Geminicoccus roseus DSM 18922: one gene and its partner. The protein of the gene in region 1 interacts with the protein of each later gene in a pairwise test. Links are inferred from orthologs where the notes say so. Each region holds a gene or a part of one and is shown on either strand. Other genes may lie near its edges.

What was found.
Region 2: the proteins of ccmE (region 1) and GEMRO_RS0106805 interact in binary tests that used the Escherichia coli proteins (3 or more experiments, as listed by UniProt). The link is inferred for Geminicoccus roseus DSM 18922 from one-to-one orthologs.

Annotation. Positions count from the first base shown.
Region 1 is NZ_KE386572.1:3,211,772-3,219,911, reverse strand. The notes cover bases 1,737-4,723. They hold ccmE (cytochrome c maturation protein CcmE), read right to left. Parts: upstream 3,465-4,723; coding sequence 3,009-3,464; downstream 1,737-3,008. Other genes in these bases: GEMRO_RS0116185 (urease accessory protein UreF), read right to left, coding at 4,397-4,723; ureG (urease accessory protein UreG), read right to left, coding at 3,714-4,400; GEMRO_RS0116200 (heme lyase CcmF/NrfE family subunit), read right to left, coding at 1,737-3,012. Outside these bases: GEMRO_RS30035 (cytochrome c-type biogenesis protein), read right to left, coding at 1-428; GEMRO_RS0116205 (DsbE family thiol:disulfide interchange protein), read right to left, coding at 425-886; more of GEMRO_RS0116200, read right to left, coding at 1,024-1,736; more of GEMRO_RS0116185, read right to left, coding at 4,724-5,110; GEMRO_RS0116180 (urease accessory protein UreE), read right to left, coding at 5,097-5,546; ureC (urease subunit alpha), read right to left, coding at 5,590-7,302; GEMRO_RS0116170 (urease subunit beta), read right to left, coding at 7,306-7,614; GEMRO_RS0116165 (urease subunit gamma), read right to left, coding at 7,697-7,999; GEMRO_RS30025 (urease accessory protein UreD), read right to left, coding at 8,110-8,140. UniProt on the Escherichia coli protein: Heme chaperone required for the biogenesis of c-type cytochromes. Transiently binds heme delivered by CcmC and transfers the heme to apo-cytochromes in a process facilitated by CcmF and CcmH.
Region 2 is NZ_KE386572.1:1,206,697-1,214,621, reverse strand. Bases 1,636-4,407 are described here. They hold GEMRO_RS0106805 (heme ABC transporter permease), read right to left. Parts: upstream 3,494-4,407; coding sequence 2,777-3,493; downstream 1,636-2,776. Other genes in these bases: ccmA (heme ABC exporter ATP-binding protein CcmA), read right to left, coding at 4,255-4,407; ccmB (heme exporter protein CcmB), read right to left, coding at 3,581-4,258; acnA (aconitate hydratase AcnA), read right to left, coding at 1,636-2,632. Also shown: more of acnA, read right to left, coding at 1-1,635; more of ccmA, read right to left, coding at 4,408-4,839; GEMRO_RS28085 (phenylacetate--CoA ligase family protein), read right to left, coding at 4,854-5,837; GEMRO_RS0106785 (hypothetical protein), read right to left, coding at 5,877-6,755; GEMRO_RS28080 (zinc-finger domain-containing protein), read right to left, coding at 6,963-7,190; GEMRO_RS0106770 (ABC transporter ATP-binding protein), read left to right, coding at 7,340-7,925. UniProt on the Escherichia coli protein: Required for the export of heme to the periplasm for the biogenesis of c-type cytochromes.

The DNA of each region.
Region 1 (8,140 bases):
CCAAGCTCCGCCGTCGCGACCTGGCGGCGGCGCCACACCAGGGCGGTCAGCACTGCCACGACCAGGAGCACCAGCGGGCCGAACCAGAGCACCCAGGTGGCGCGGCTCACCGGCGGACGCAGCAGCACGAACTCGCCGTAGCGGTCGGTGAGATAGTCCAGGATCTCCCGGTCGCTGTCGCCCGCCTCGATCCGCTCCCGCACCACCCGCCGCAGGTCCTTGGCCAGGTCGGCGTCGCTGTCATCGATCGACTGGTTCTGGCAGACGAGGCAGCGCAGTTCCTGCCCGAGTGCCCGCGCACGCGCCTCCTGGGCCGGATCGGCGAGCTGCTCGGCCGGCGATATGGCGGCGGGCGCCGGCCCCGGCAGGCCGAGGCTCGCCAGGGCCACCAGGATGGCGAGCAGAAGGGTGCGGAGCGCCCCGGTCATCCCGCCGCCTTGTCCAGCGCCGGCCGGATCCGGTCCTCGTAGATCTCCGGCGTCAGCGGCCCCGGAAACCGCAGCAGGATGGTCCCCTCGCCATCGATCACGAACGTCTCCGGCACGCCGTAGACACCCCACTCGATGGCAACCCGCCCGTCGCGATCGGCGCCGATGCCGGCATAAGGATCGCCCAGCCTCGCCAGGAAGGCTTCCGCCTTGGCCGGATCGTCCTTGTAGTTGATCGCCTCGATCGGGATGCCTTCCTCCTTCAGCCGCATCAGCACCGGGTGCTCGATCTGGCAGGGCACACACCAGGAGGCGAAGACATTGACCAGCTTCGGTTCGCCCGTCCGCAGGTCGGCATCGCTCAGTCCGTCGGAACGCCCGGGCAGCGGCGGCAGGGTGAAGGTCGGGACCGGCTTGCCGACCAGCGCCGAGGGAAGTTCCGCCGGGTCCTTGCCCATGTTCAGCCAGAACACGCCGCCCAGCAGCAGGACCAGGACGAGCGGGATGAACGCAAGCAGCCCCCGGCGCGGCAGTCTCTGAGCCGGCTTTCCCAAAGCGTCGGACGCGCCATCCCGTTGCGCCTTGTTGTCGATGCTCAAGCCGTCGCACCCTTGCTGATCATGTTCCGCCGCCTGGCCGGAGCCGGGGCGCCGACCCGCAGCCTGCGGTCGGAGAGGCTGATGAGGCCACCCAGGCCGATCACGCCGGCTCCCCACCAGATCCAGACAACCAGCGGCTCATGGTAGAGGCGGACCGTCCACCGGCCGTCGCCGGCCTGGTCGCCCAGCACGTAGTAGTAGTCGCCGAGCGCCGAGGTGACGATCCCGGGCTTGGTGGTGGGGGAGCCTTCCACCGGGTAGAACCGCTTCTCCGAGCGGATGTCGTGCAGCACCCGGCCGGCCTTCTCGGTGCGGAAGGTGCCGATGGTCGCGACATAGTTGGGCCCGGGCTCCTCGTGCACCTCGACCAGCCGCACTTCCGCCCCTGCCAGCCCCACCGTCTCGCCCATCGCCAGCGCCGCGATGCGCTCCTCGCGCAGGGCGGTAGCCCCGGTGATCCCCAGCACCAGCAGGCCCACCCCGGCATGGGCCACGACCACGCCCAGCGCCGAGCGGGGCAGGCCGCGCAGGCGGCGCCAGGACTGGGCCAGAGGTGCTCGGAACAGGGCGATCCGCTCGGCCAGATCGACCAGGGAGCCCATGACCAGCCAGACCGCCAGCCCGAGCCCAAGCCCCGCCGCCAGATGCTGCATGCCCTGCGCGAGCAGCCAGACGCCCACGGCCACCAGCACGGCCAGGAACGCCACGCCCAGGCGCTGCAGCACGCCAGGAAGATCGCCCCGCTTCCAGGCGAGCAGGGTGCCCACCGGGGCGGCCAGCAGGAGCGGCACCATCAGCGGCACGAAGGTCGCGTCGAAATAGGGCGGGCCCACCGAGATCTTCGGCCCCCCGACCGTGTCCAGGATCAGGGGATAGAGCGTGCCGAGCAGCACCGTCCCGGTCCCGGTCGCGAGCAGGACGTTGTTCAGGAGCAGGCCGCTCTCGCGGCTGATCGGCGCGAAGCTGCCGCTCGCCCGAAGGACCGGCGCCCGCCAGGCGAACATGGAGAAGGCGCCGCCGATCGCGGCCAGCAGCAGGGCGAGGATGAAGATCCCGCGCGTGGGGTCGGAGGCGAAGGCGTGCACCGAGGTCAGCACCCCGGAGCGCACCAGGAAGGTCCCGAGCAGGGACAGGGCGAAGGACAGGATCGCCAGGAGGATGGTCCATGCCTTCAGCGTGTCGCGCTTCTCCACCACGATCGCCGAATGCAGCAGCGCGGTCGCGGCCAGCCAGGGCATGAAGGAGGCGTTCTCCACCGGGTCCCAGAACCACCAGCCGCCCCAGCCGAGCGTGTAGTAGGCCCACCAGGAGCCGAGCGCGATGCCGAAGGTCAGCGCGGCCCAGGCGGCCAGGACCCAAGGGCGCAGCCAGCGCGCCCAGGCGGCATCGACCCGCCCCTCGATCAGCGCCGCCATCGCGAAGCTGAACGCGGTGGAGAGGCCGACATAGCCCAGGTAGAGCATCGGCGGATGCATCGCGAGGCCGGGATCCTGCAGGATCGGATTGAGACCGTTGCCGTCGAGCGGGGCCGGATCCAGCCGCAGGAACGGATTGGACGTGAACAGCACGAACGCCAGGAAGCCGGCGCCGATCATGCCCTGGACGGCCAGCACCCGCGCCTTGAACGGCAGCGGCAGGTTGCCGCCAAGGCCTGCCACCATCGCGCCGAAGATCGCCAGGATCCAGACCCAGAGCAGCAGCGAGCCCTCGTGATTGCCCCAGACGCCGCTGATCTTGTAGATCAGCGGCTTGGTGGAGTGGCTGTTCGCCGCGACATTGACCACCGAGAAGTCGGAGACGACATAGGCCCAGGTCAGCGCCCCGAAGGCCAGGGAAACCATCACGAACTGGCCGATGGCGCTGCTCACCGCGAGGCGCATGCCGACAGCGTCACCCCGGTGCGCGGCCAGGAGCGGTAGCGTCCCCTGGACGCAGGCCAGAACGAGAGCGAGGACCAGCGCCAGATGGCCGAGTTCCGGGATCATGAGCCGGGCGCCTCCCCCTCGTGCTGCCACACGCCGCTGGCCTTCAGCGAGTCGACCACTTCCTTGGGCATGTAGTTCTCGTCGTGCTTGGCCAGGACCTCGCGGGCGCGGAACAGGCCGCCCGGCTCGAGCTCGCCCTGCGCCACGATCCCCTGCCCCTCGCGGAACAGGTCCGGCAGCACGCCGGCATACTGGACCGCCACCTCGTTCTTGGTGTCGGTCAGCCGGAAGCGGACGCTGCCATCGTCGCCGCGCTCGACGCTGCCGGCCACCACCAGGCCGCCGATCCGGAAGTTGCGGGCGCTGGGCACCTCGTTCGCCGCAATCTGGCTGGGAGTGACGAAGAACGCGACATTCTGGTCGAGCGCGGTCAGCACCAGGGCAGCCGCCCCGCCGAGCAGAACGAGGCTTCCCAGGACCACGTAGAGACGCTGCTTCTTTCTAAGACGCATGAACCGCTTTGAAATCCACTCTCTGCCGACCCGGGTCAGCCTCCGCTGCGCAAGTAGCCACAGCGCCGCCAATCCAAATACCGCGCACGCCGTTCTGCGACACGGGGCCGCGTCCATGGGGCGAATATGGTACGCAGGGTCGGCGCAACCGCGGCTCTCGTCAAGGCGATCGACCCTCGAGAGCATCGCACGGATCAATGAACGAGGAGTGAACGGCCGCGTTCTTTCTCGACAACTGGTCCCGCCGGGTCAGGCGGGCGAGGCCTCGGCCTCCAGGGCCAGCCGGTTGCGCGCCTCGATGCCGATCGGCGCCTCCGCCAGGCGCCAGGGCAGCCCGCCCAGCGCCAGAAGCATCGCCGCGACCTCCTCGACGCCTGCGCTGTCCTTGATCTGGGTGAACACGAACGGTCGCTTTCCGCGCATCTTCGCAGCATCCCGGTTCATGACCGCCAGCGACGCCCCGACCAGGGGCGCCAGATCGATTTTGTTGATCACCAGGAGGTCGGAGCGGGTAATGCCGGGGCCGCCCTTGCGCGGGATCTTCTCGCCGGCCGCCACGTCGATCACGTAGATGGCGATGTCCGCCAGTTCCGGGCTGAAAGTCGCGGCAAGGTTGTCCCCGCCGCTCTCGATGAACAGGACCTCCAGGTCCGGGAAGCGCTGGCACATCAGGTCGACGGCCCGCAGGTTGATCGAGGCGTCCTCCCGGATGGCGGTGTGCGGGCAGCCGCCGGTCTCCACACCCATGATCCGGTCGGCGGCAAGCGCCCCGGACCGGGTCAGGATCTCGGCGTCCTCCTTGGTGTAGATGTCGTTGGTGATCGCGGCGATGGCATAGTGGTCGCGCAGGAGCTTGCAGAGCTGCTCCGTGAGCGCGGTCTTGCCGGAGCCGACCGGGCCGCCGATGCCGACGCGAAGTGGACCGTGGCCGCTCATGAACGGAATAACCTCGTGTACTGGGTTTCGTGGGAGATCGAGAGAAGATCGACCATGGGGGCGCTGACGAACAGGTCGTCGATCGGGGTAGCCAGCGCCAGCGCCACGATGCCCGGCAGGTCCTCCTCCAGCAGGGCGGTGACCCGCTGGCCATCGGTCTGGCCGAGCGGCACCAGCCGGACACCGGCCGAGACCAGGTTCCAGGCGAAGGCGGCGAGATGGGCGAGGCAGGCGCCGGCGGCCGGGATGCCATGGGCCGCGGCCGCCACGCCGCTCACGACCGGCAGCACCGGCTCGACATCCATTTCGCGCACCAGCGCGTCCAGGCGATCCAGATGCGGGTGGGGCCAGGCCTGCCGCAGCGTCCGCAGCGCCGCCCCGCCCTGCATCCCGGCCTCCAGCGCCAGTTCCGCCGTCCCGCGCAGGGCGTTGCCGAACAGGACGAGGTCGTCGAGCCCGGACGAGCCGGCGGCGTCGTGCGCCCTTGCCAGCAGGACCGCATCGGCGAAGCCCGAGCCGTGCCGGCAGACCGCGCCGACATAGCGCCGCAAGGTCTGGGCATCGCGCACGCTGCCCTCCTCCACCGCAGTCTCCAGGCCATGGCTGAACGCGAACGCGCCGATCGGGAAGGCCGGGGACGACCAGGCGAGCAGCCGCAGGAACGCCCGCTCGTCCAGGCCCGGCAAAATGCCGGGATCAGCCATGGTCATGGCCGTGATAGGCGCCACGTTCCGGCGAGAACGGCACGACCAGACGGCGCGTGGCACCGCCCAGGCCGTTCAGCATGGCTTCCAGCACGTGATCCTGCCGTACCCGCAGCACGTTCGGCCGGATCTCCGTGGGGGTGTGGCGGTTGCCCAGGTGCCAGGCCAGCCGGGCCAGATGGGTGGCGTCCTTTCCTTCCACCTCCAGGACCGGCTCGGCGGCGGCGATCACCCGAAACCAGCCGCCCAGCTCGCACATCAGGCCGTCGTCCTCCTCCAGCGCCACCGCGCGCGGCAGGTCGAGCAGGACCTCGTCGCCCTGGTCGGTGGTCAGCCGCACCCGGCGGCGGTGGCGGTCGTCATAGGGCAGCGTGAGCGTGCCGACCTCGTCATCCCTCGGCCATTCGCCAGAGGGCGCGTGCTCCACGAGCCGACGTGCCAAGACAACCTCTCCTGTGCTGGGTAAATGCTGGGTGGGAACCGGGTCAGTACAGGAAGTAGCGCTGCGCCATCGGCAGGACGGCCATCGGCTGGCATGTGAGAAGCTCGCCGTCGGCGTGGACCTGGTAGGTCTCCGGGTCGACCTCGATCACCGGAGTGGCATCGTTCAGCTTCATCGCCGCCTTGCCGATGCCGCCGCGCGTGTCCTCCACCGGCAGATAGGTCTTGGCGACGCCCAGCCGGTCCGGAAGGCCGTCCTCCATCGCCGCCTTCGACACGAACATGACGGCGCTCTCGGTGAGGGAGCGGCCGAACGCGCCGAACATCGGCCGCGTGTGGCTGGGCTGCGGGGTCGGGATCGAGGCGTTGGGATCGCCCATCATCGCCGCCGCGATCGTGCCGCATTTCAGCACCACGTCCGGCTTCACGCCGAAGAAGCCGGGCTTCCAGATCACCAGGTCGGCGAGCTTGCCGACCTCGACCGAGCCCACATGCCGGGAGATCCCCTGCGCGATGGCCGGGTTGATCGTGTACTTGGCGATGTAGCGGCGCACGCGCAGGTTGTCGTTGTCGCCGGTTTCCCCAGCCAGCCGGCCGCGCTGGACCTTCATCTTGTGCGCGGTCTGCCAGGTGCGGGTGATCACCTCGCCGACCCGGCCCATGGCCTGGCTGTCCGAGGAGATGATCGAGAGCGCGCCCAGGTCGTGGAGGATGTCCTCCGCAGCAATGGTTTCCTTGCGGATCCGGCTTTCGGCGAACGCCACGTCCTCGGGAATGCGCTTGTCCAGGTGGTGGCAGACCATGAGCATGTCGAGATGCTCGTCCAGCGTGTTCACCGTGTAGGGCCGCGTCGGGTTGGTCGAGCTCGGGATGACGTTGGGAAGGCTCGCCACCTTCATGATGTCCGGGGCATGGCCACCGCCCGCACCCTCGGTATGGAAGGTGTGGATGGTGCGGCCCTTGAAGGCGGCGACCGTGTCCTCGACGAAGCCGCTCTCGTTGAGCGTGTCGGTGTGGATCAGGACCTGGACGTCCATCTCGTCGGCGACGGACAGGCAGCAATCGATGGCGGCCGGCGTGGTGCCCCAGTCCTCGTGCAGCTTCAGCCCGCAGGCACCCGCCAGCACCTGCTCGCGCAGGGCGTCCGGGCGCGACGCGTTGCCCTTGCCGAACAGGCCCATGTTCATCGGGAAGGCATCCATCGCCTGGAGCATGCGCGCGATGTGCCAGGGTCCCGGCGTGCAGGTGGTGGCGCTGGTGCCGGCGGCCGGGCCGGTGCCGCCGCCCATCATGGTGGTGAGGCCGGAATAAAGGGCGTCGTCGATCTGCTGCGGGCAGATCCAGTGGATGTGGACGTCGATGCCGCCGGCGGTGACGATCTTGTTCTCGCCGGCGATCACCTCGGTGCCGGGCCCGACCACGATGTCGACGCCCGGCTGGGTGTCCGGGTTGCCGGCCTTGCCGATCGCGTGGATGCGGCCGTCGCGCAGGCCGATATCGGCCTTGATGATCCCGGTCCAGTCGACGATCAGCGCATTGGTGATGACGGTGTCGACCGCCCCCTCGGCGCGGGTCGCCTGCGACTGGCCCATGCCGTCGCGGATCACCTTGCCGCCGCCGAACTTAACTTCTTCGCCATAGGTGGTGAGATCCTTCTCCACCTCGATGAAGAGTTCGGTGTCGGCCAGGCGGACCTTGTCGCCCACGGTGGGGCCGTACATGCCGGCATAGGTGCGGCGGTCGATGCGATACGACATGGTTCAGGCCACCTTGCCCATGATCTCGCCGCGAAAGCCCAGCACGATCCGCTCGCCGCGAAGCGGGACCAGCGTCACCGAGCGGCTCTGGCCGGGCTCGAAACGCACCGCCGTGCCGGCGGGGATGTTCAGGCGCATGCCCCTGGCCAGCGCGCGCTCGAAGGCCAGGCCCGGGTTCGTTTCGTAGAAATGATAGTGGGAGCCCACCTGGATCGGACGGTCGCCGGTGTTGGCGACCTCGACCGTCACGGTCGCCGCGCCTTTGTTCAGCTCGATCTCGCCCGGGGCGACGATGTATTCGCCGGGTATCATGCAGCCTCCCAGTGGCGCAGCTCTTGGTCGGGGCCGATCCGCTCGGACAGGGCTGGACGCGCGCTGCGGCGCGGGCCCGCCATCACCGGATCGGCTGGTGTACGGTGACCAGCTTGGTCCCGTCGGGGAAGGTCGCCTCGACCTGGACCTCGTGGATCATCTCGGGAATGCCATCCATGACTTGCTCCCGGCGCAGCACGGTGGCGCCATCGGCCATCAGGTCGGCCACGGAGCGGCCGTCGCGGGCACCCTCCAGGACATGGTCGGTGATCAGCGCCACGGCTTCGGGATAGTTCAGCTTGACGCCGCGCTCGAGCCGTCGGCGCGCGACCATCGCCGCCACCGCCACCAGCAGCTTGTCCTTCTCGCGCGGAGAAAGTTCCAAGGCAGTTCACCCTCCTGAAAGCCGGCCTGAAACCTTACCGGCCTGTAGAACCCGCAAGCAACGGCTGTGCCAGACCTTGGAAGCCTGGGCCACTTGCCTCCCGGATCAGATCATATCGTCCAAAGGCGCGGGACGCTCGGA
Region 2 (7,925 bases), 2.0 Mb from region 1 along the record:
CGACCTCGTCCAGCGTATCCACGCGGCAGAGCACCTGATGCTCGTCGGTAGAGCCGTCGGTGCGGGTGATGCGCAGGGTGACGTCCATGAGCGGGCGCAGGCCATTCTCCAGCCCGACCACGTCGACCACCTCGCTGCCGTCCAGCTTCAGGGTCTTGCGGTCGGTGCCCGGGTACATGACCAGCGGCAGGACGCCCATGCCGACCAGATTGGAGCGATGGATGCGCTCGAAGCTCTCGGCGATCACCGCCTTGACGCCCAGCAGGTTGGTGCCCTTGGCCGCCCAGTCGCGCGACGAGCCGGTGCCGTATTCCTGCCCGGCAAAGATCACCAGCGGCGTGCCGCGCTTCTGGTACTCCATCGAGGCGTCGTAGATCGACATCTCGGCGCCGTCCGGCATCAGCTTGGTGTAGCCGCCTTCCTTGCCGTCCAGCATCTCGTTCTTGATGCGGATGTTGGCGAAGGTGCCGCGCATCATCACCTCGTGGTTGCCGCGGCGGGCACCGAACGAGTTGAACTCGCGCTGCTCGACGCCGTGCTCCATCAGGTAGCGCGCCGCCGGGCCGTTCTTGGCGATGTTGCCGGCCGGGCTGATATGGTCGGTGGTGATGCTGTCGCCGAACACGCCCAGCACGCGTGCGCCCTTGATGTCGGCGAGCTTCTTCGCCGGCTCGGCGCTCATGCCTTCAAAGTAGGGCGGCAGACGCACATAGGTGCTGTCCTCCTGCCAGTCATAGGTCATGCCGGCCTCGCCGGCGCCGATCGCCTTCCAGCGCTCGTCGCCCGCGAACACGTCCGCATAGGAGCTGGCGAACATGTCGGCGGTGACGGCCATGCGCACCGCGTCGTCGACCTCCTGCGGGGTCGGCCACACGTCTTTTAGATAGACCGGCTTGCCGTCCTTGCCGGTGCCCAGCGGCTCGGTGGTGATGTCCTTCAGCATCGAGCCGGCCAGGGCATAGGCCACCACCAGCGGCGGCGAGGCCAGGTAGTTGGCCTTGATCTGCGGGTGGATGCGGCCCTCGAAATTGCGGTTGCCGGACAGCACGGCGGAGACCACCAGCTTGCCCTCGGTGACCGCGTCGGAGATCTCGTCCGGCAGCGGGCCGGAATTGCCGATGCAGGTGGTGCAGCCATATCCCACCAGGTCGAAGCCGACCTGGTTCAGCGACTCGGTCAGGCCCGCGGCGTCCAGATAGTCGGTGACCACCTTGGAGCCTGGCGCCAGCGAGGTCTTCACCCAAGACTTGCGGGTCAGGCCCAGCTCCGCCGCCTTCTTGGCGACCAGGCCCGCCGCAATCATCACCCCCGGATTGGACGTGTTGGTGCAGGAGGTGATCGCCGCGATCACCACATCGCCATGGCCGAGGGCATGGTCGGATCCGGCGACCTTGGCGCGGGCGTCCAGCGGGGCATTGCCCGCCAGGGCCGGCAGGACCGATTCGAAGCCCTGCTTGGCGGCCTTCAGCGGCACGCGGTCCTGCGGGCGCTTCGGCCCGGCCAGGGACGGCTCGACATCGCCCAGGTCGAGTTCCAACGAATCGGTGAAGACCGGGTCGGGCATGTCGGCGTCGCGCCACATGCCCTGGGCCTTGGCATAGGCCTCCACCAGCGCCACCCGCTCCGGCTTGCGGCCGGTCAGCTTCAGATAGTCGATGGTGACCTGGTCGATCGGGAAGAAGCCGCAGGTGGCGCCGTACTCCGGCGCCATGTTGCCGATGGTGGCGCGGTCGGCGAGCGGCAGGTGGTCGAGGCCCGGCCCGTAGAACTCGACGAACTTGTTCACCACCCCCTTCTTGCGCAGCATCTGGGTGACGGTGAGCACGAGGTCGGTGGCGGTCGCACCTTCCGGCAGCTTGCCGGTCAGCTTGAAGCCGATCACCTCGGGCAGCAGCATCGACACGGGCTGGCCCAGCATCGCCGCCTCGGCCTCGATGCCGCCCACGCCCCAGCCGAGCACGGCCAGGCCATTGACCATGGTGGTGTGGCTGTCGGTGCCGACCAGCGTGTCGGGATAGGCGACCTGCTTGTTGCCGTCCTTCGCGGTCCAGACCACCTGGGCCAGGTGCTCCAGGTTGACCTGGTGGCAGATGCCGGTGCCGGGCGGGACCACGCGGAAATTGTCGAAACCTTCCGCACCCCAGCGCAGGAACTGGTAGCGCTCGCCGTTGCGCTCGTACTCCCGCTCCATGTTCTCCTCGAAGGAGCGCGGAGTGCCGAACGCGTCGACCTGGACCGAATGGTCGATCACCAGGTCGACCGGGACCAGCGGGTTGATCTTGGCCGGGTCGCCGCCCAGGGCGACCATCGCGTCGCGCATCGCGGCAAGGTCCACCACGGCCGGGACGCCGGTGAAGTCCTGCATCAGCACGCGCGCCGGGCGATACGCGATCTCGTGCTTGGAGGAGCGCGCCTTCAGCCATTCCGCCACCGCCTTCAGGTCGGCGACCTTGACGGTGCGGTCGTCCTCGAAGCGGAGCAGGTTCTCCAGCAGCACCTTCATCGAGAACGGCAGGCGGGACAGGTCGCCCAGCTCCTTCGCGGCCTCGGGGATGCTGAAATAGTCGTAGGAGAGCTCGCCGACCTCGAGCGAGCGACGGACCTTCAACGTGTCGTGGCCGGTAACTCGCACTTCAACGGTCTCCTCGTGGCGGCAGGTCGGTCTGGCGTCCGTATGCCGGCAGGCGGATAATACGGGCGCCGCGTTTTGGAAAGCTTAGCACGGACCCTGGAACGGATCCCATGTGGCCGGGTGTCGTGCTGCGGCGCAATCGCGTCAAGCCGATTCGGCCCGGCGCATCGCGATGATCCGGCGTTCGGCGGTCTCGGCGCGCATCCGGATCAGCAGCACGCTGACCAGGTACAGCTTGAACACGACGGCCATGAACAGGAGCGGCCACAGCATCGAGGGCGCCATGGCCGGCCCGTCCATGCGCAGCACGGTGGAGGGCTGGTGCAGGGTGTTCCACCAGTCGACCGAGAACTTCACGATCGGGATGTTGACCACCCCCACCAGGGCCAGGATCGAGGCGGCGCGGGCGCCGCGGGTCGGGTCCTCGAAGGCGTCGTAGAGCGCAATGTAGCCGAGATAGAGGAAGAACAGGATCAGCACCGAGGTCAGCCGGGCGTCCCAGACCCACCAGGTCCCCCACATCGGCTGGCCCCAGATCGAGCCGGTGACCAAGGCGATCGCGGTGAAGCAGGCGCCGATCGGGGCAGCGGCCCGGGCGGCGATCTCCGCCAGCGGATGGCGCCAGATCAAGGCGACCGCGCTGCCCACCGCCACGATCAGATAGGTGAACATGCTCATCCACGCCGACGGGACATGGACGTAGATGATCCGGTAGGCGTCGGACTGCTGGTAGTCCGCAGGCGCGATCGCCAGCGCCCAGACCAGCCCGACCGGAAACAGGGCCAGGGCGAGGACCGTGGTCCACGGCCGGACCACGTCGGCGATCTTCTGGAAGCGCAAGGGATTGGCGTAGGCGTGCACGGGCAGGTGGCTCGTGGTGGCTGCTGATCGCAATCTAGAGCGGACGACCCCCTGCGGCGAGGCCGATCTCGCCGGCCGCCCCGCTCATCACTCCAGGGCCAGCCGCAGGGCGGCGGCGATGGCGAACGGTGCTAGCGCCAAGCTCGCCAGCAGGAGGGCGCCCAGGATCAGGAACGGCACGGTGCCGCCGATCCCGCCCACCACCGTCTCGACCGCGCCGACGCCGAAGATCAGGATCGGGATCTGCAGGGGCAGCACCAGCAGCGCGGTGAGCGCCTGGCTGCGGCGGCTGCCGACCAGCAGCGCCGCGCCGATCCCCCCGATCATCACCAGCACCGGGGTGCCCAAAAGCAGGGCTGCCGGCAGGACCAGCATCGCCGCCGGCTCCTGCTGCATCAAAAGGGCCAGGAAGGGCGAGACCAGGACCAGCGGCAACCCCGTCACCAGCCAGTGCACGACGCTGCGCACCAGCGCCACGACCTCCAGGGGCAGGATGCCCAGGGCCAGCGTCTCCAGGCTGCCGTCCTCCAGGTCGGCGGCCCACAGCCGGTCGGTGCCGATGGTGACGGCGAACAAGGCCAGCACCCAGATCACCCCGTTGCCGATCCGTGCCAGCGTCTCCGCACCCGGTCCCACGCCCAGGGGGAACAGGGCGGTTCCGGTCAGCAGGAACAAAACCGGCAGCAGCGCGTCGCCCGGGCGGCGCAGGGCGCTGGTCAGGTCGCGGCCGGCCAGCGCCAGCACCGCGCGCAGCGTGGCGCTCACAGATCCAGCACCAGCGGGTCCTCGACCACCACGTCGCCATGGGTGGCCACCACCACCATGCCGCCATCGGCGCGATGCCGGCCGATCAGCCGGGCGAGCTGCCGGGCGTTGGCGGCATCCAGGCCGACCCCCGGCTCGTCCAGGAGCCAGACCGGGCGGGCTTCGGTCAGCAGCCGTGCCAGGGCCGCCCTGCGGCGCTGGCCCTGCGACAGGCGGCCGACCACGACGTCCAGGAGCGGCGCCAGGCCGAAGGCCGACGCCGCCTGGGCCGGATCGGCGGCAGCACCCCCCAGCAGGGCCGCCTGCCGCAGGTTCTCCCGCACCGTCAGGTTGGCCTTCTGGGCGTTGGCATGGCCGACCCAGTGGATCGCCGCCTGCCATTCGGGTCCGGCGATCGGCTGGCCGGCCCAGCTGGCCGTGCCGGCGGCCGGGCGCAGGAAGCCGGCAAGCGTGCGCAGCAGGGTCGACTTGCCCGATCCATTGGCCCCGCGCAGCAGGAGCGCGTCGCCCGGTTCCAGCTCGAAGGCGACCGGGGCGTGCACCGGCCGTCCGGCCCGGGCGGAGACGAGGTCCCGGGCGATCAGCGCCGGCGCGTTCAGCCCTTGCCCCCGGCCGTGGCGGCGCCACTGGGCGGCGTGATCCGCAGGTTGGTGCGGCCGCAGGGGCTCTCCCCGAGGATCGCCCGCGCCCGGTCGCCGGTATGCAGCCGGACCAGCGGGAAGTCCGGGTTGAAGGCGGTGACGACGATCCGTCCCTCGTCGCCGTCGGCGACCGGCGCGTCGCCCCCGGGCGCGATCAGCTCCACGATCACCGATTCGTCCACGACCAGGCCTTCATGGGCATTGGTCTCGTAGGCGATCAGGCCGATCTCCTCCGTGGCGTAGACGTAGAAGGTCTCCACGGCATGGATCGCCGAGGCGGCGACCAGGAAGGCCGGGTCGGGAACGTCGCCGACCAGCAGGGCGCATCGGAAGGGCTGGGCCTGGCCGAGCTCGTCCAGGAGAGCCTCCAGCGTCGGGACATCCCCGACGAACACGCTCGGCCGCATCTGCCGGATCGCGTCCATCCGGGGGGGATCGATCCCCGGGCCTGCCGGGACGACCGTGCAGCTCAGCGCGCGCGCCCCCGTCTCAGCCATGGCGGCCAGGGCGCCCAGGTGATGCGGCAGCGCGTTCCAGACCAGGTCGGCCCGCCGGACGCCGGCGGCGAAGAAGGCGCGGGCGAACCGCCAGTAGTCGACCCGTGCCCCCTCGGGCACGAGCTGGCCGCGGCTGCCGGCCAGGACCCGGGCGAGCCGGCCGATGGGCGTCGCCACCAGCCCGCCGAACGGCGGTTCGGCCGCCTGAAGAACGAGCAATGCGTCCAGGTCCAGCGCCGGCAAGGCGCTCAGGGCACTGCGCGAGGTAACCTGGTCCGGCTCGACTCCCTCCAGATGCGCGGCCATGCCCGGCGCGTTGTCCAGTGCATGGCGCAGCAGGCCCGGCAGTGCATGGAAGATCGCCGCCTCGCGCTCCACCGCGGAGCGGACTTCCTGGCGATCGAAGAACAACGCCTTGCTGTCGGGCATCATGGCGTCCATCGCCCATCGTTCGACATCATCAGGAGATGGTGCCGTCAGTCACTCGCCTATGGCAACGTTGTAGCGTGCTTCCAGCGCGGTCACGTGGTCGCGGAGCGCCGGACCGGCCTGATCGGAGCGCCACCGGTCCCACAGGTCGCGCAGGCTCATCGGCAGCATCGGCACGCCCGACGCCTCGACCCGCCGGCGCAGCAGCTCGACCTCGGCGCGATGGGCGGCGAACACCGGATGGGCGCGGGCGTCGGACGGCTCCCAGAACAGGTACACCAGCACGGTCGCCTGGCCCGGGAAGGTGCGGGACAGCCCGATGGCGTGCTTGGCCAGGGCGACCGCGTCCAGAAGCCGGAAGATCTGCGGGGTCTGGCGCAGTTCGAGCAGCAGCTCATGCCAGGCCGCCAGATGCGGCTCCGGCATTGGCTGGTCGTAGCCCTCCGCGATCTTGGTCTTGGGCGCCGTCAGGTGCTCGGTCACCCGGGTGACCAGGCCGGTCACGCGGTTGGGTCCGATCAGCAGGAGGTCGGTCTGCGGCGGGGTTCCGCGGATGCCGGTCGGGCAGCGCGCCGCGAAGCGCAGACCCTGGAACCCGCCGAGCTGGCCGAGCTCCAGCCCGGCCGGATTGCGGATCCAGGGCAGGAAGCAGTTGGCGGTCAGCGCCAGGGAATCGTCGACCGGGGTGCGGGGGCGGTCGGGAAGGATGTCGCGCTGGTCGTCCGGCAGGCGCGCGGTCGGGATCAGGAGGTCGTGGAGATGCGGCGCCCGCCCCTCGGCATCGAGAACGATCGCCGGACGTTCCTTGCGCAGCGCCGCGGCGAGGCTGCGGGCGGCACGCTGGGCCAGGCCGGAGCGGCGGCCCGGCGGGCGCTTGCCCGACGCAAGCTCAGTGCCGTCCGGCGAAAAACTGACGCGTCGGTCCATCACGACGTACGGATCCCGCGTTCGAGGAGCCAGCACCGGAACGTCGGATCGCCGCTCCAGCGAGCGGTGGCGACCACCGGCATATGCGCCCGGAGCAAGGCCCTCGCCAGGATCGCCGTCAAGCGGGCCGCCCGGCATTGTGCCGACGTTGCATCAGCTTAGTGACCATTATGCTGCAGGTCGCCTGCGCCGCACGTCCGGGCAGGCCTGTCAAGCGGCCGGCGCTACCGGCGGCTCGGGCTGCAGCGCCCGGGCGGCGGAGGCGCTGGTATGGACATAGCGGCGGCCGCAATACTTGCAGGTGGTCTCGCCACCCTTCTCGAGCGTCATGTATTCCACCGGATGGCCGAGCGACCCTTCGCCACCGTCGCAGCGGACATAGAGCCTGTCGGTGATCACGACCTCGCGGCCATCGACATACAAAAACAGGTCCGTCACCCGACCATTCTCCTCATCTGCCGCTCGCTCCGGCGCCGGCCCCTGCCGGCGCCGCCCGGCCACGAACTGCTCGGCCACGCACCGGGAATTTGCCACGACGGCCGGCAGCGCGCGATATAGACGGTGCCAGACGACGGAGACAACTGCAGATGGCGATCGCACCGCCCGACCACGCGCTCTCGATCAAGGGGTTGGGCAAGATCTACCGGGGCGGCGGCAAGCGGCCGGACAAGCGGGCGCTGCATCAGGTCGACCTGACCGTGCCGCGCGGCTCGTTCTTCGCCCTGCTCGGGCCGAACGGCGCCGGCAAGTCGACCATGATCAACATCCTGGCCGGCCTGGTGAACAAGACCGAGGGGCAGGTCGAGATCTTCGGGATCGACCTGGACCGGCGGCCGCGCCTGGCCCGGCGCGCCATCGGGATCGTGCCGCAGGAGCTGAATCTGGACGCGTTCTTCACGCCCCGTGAAGCGCTCGACCTGCAGGCCGGCCTGTACGGTGTCCCGGCCAAGGACCGGATCACCGACGAGCTCCTGGAGGCGGTCGGGCTGGCCGACAAGGCCGATGCCTATGCCCGCACCCTGTCCGGCGGCATGCGCCGGCGGCTGCTGGTCGCCAAGGCGCTGGTGCACCGCCCGCCGGTCGTGGTGCTGGACGAGCCGACCGCCGGGGTCGATGTCGAGCTGCGCCGCTCGCTCTGGCGCTACATGCGCGACCTGAACGAACAGGGGGTCA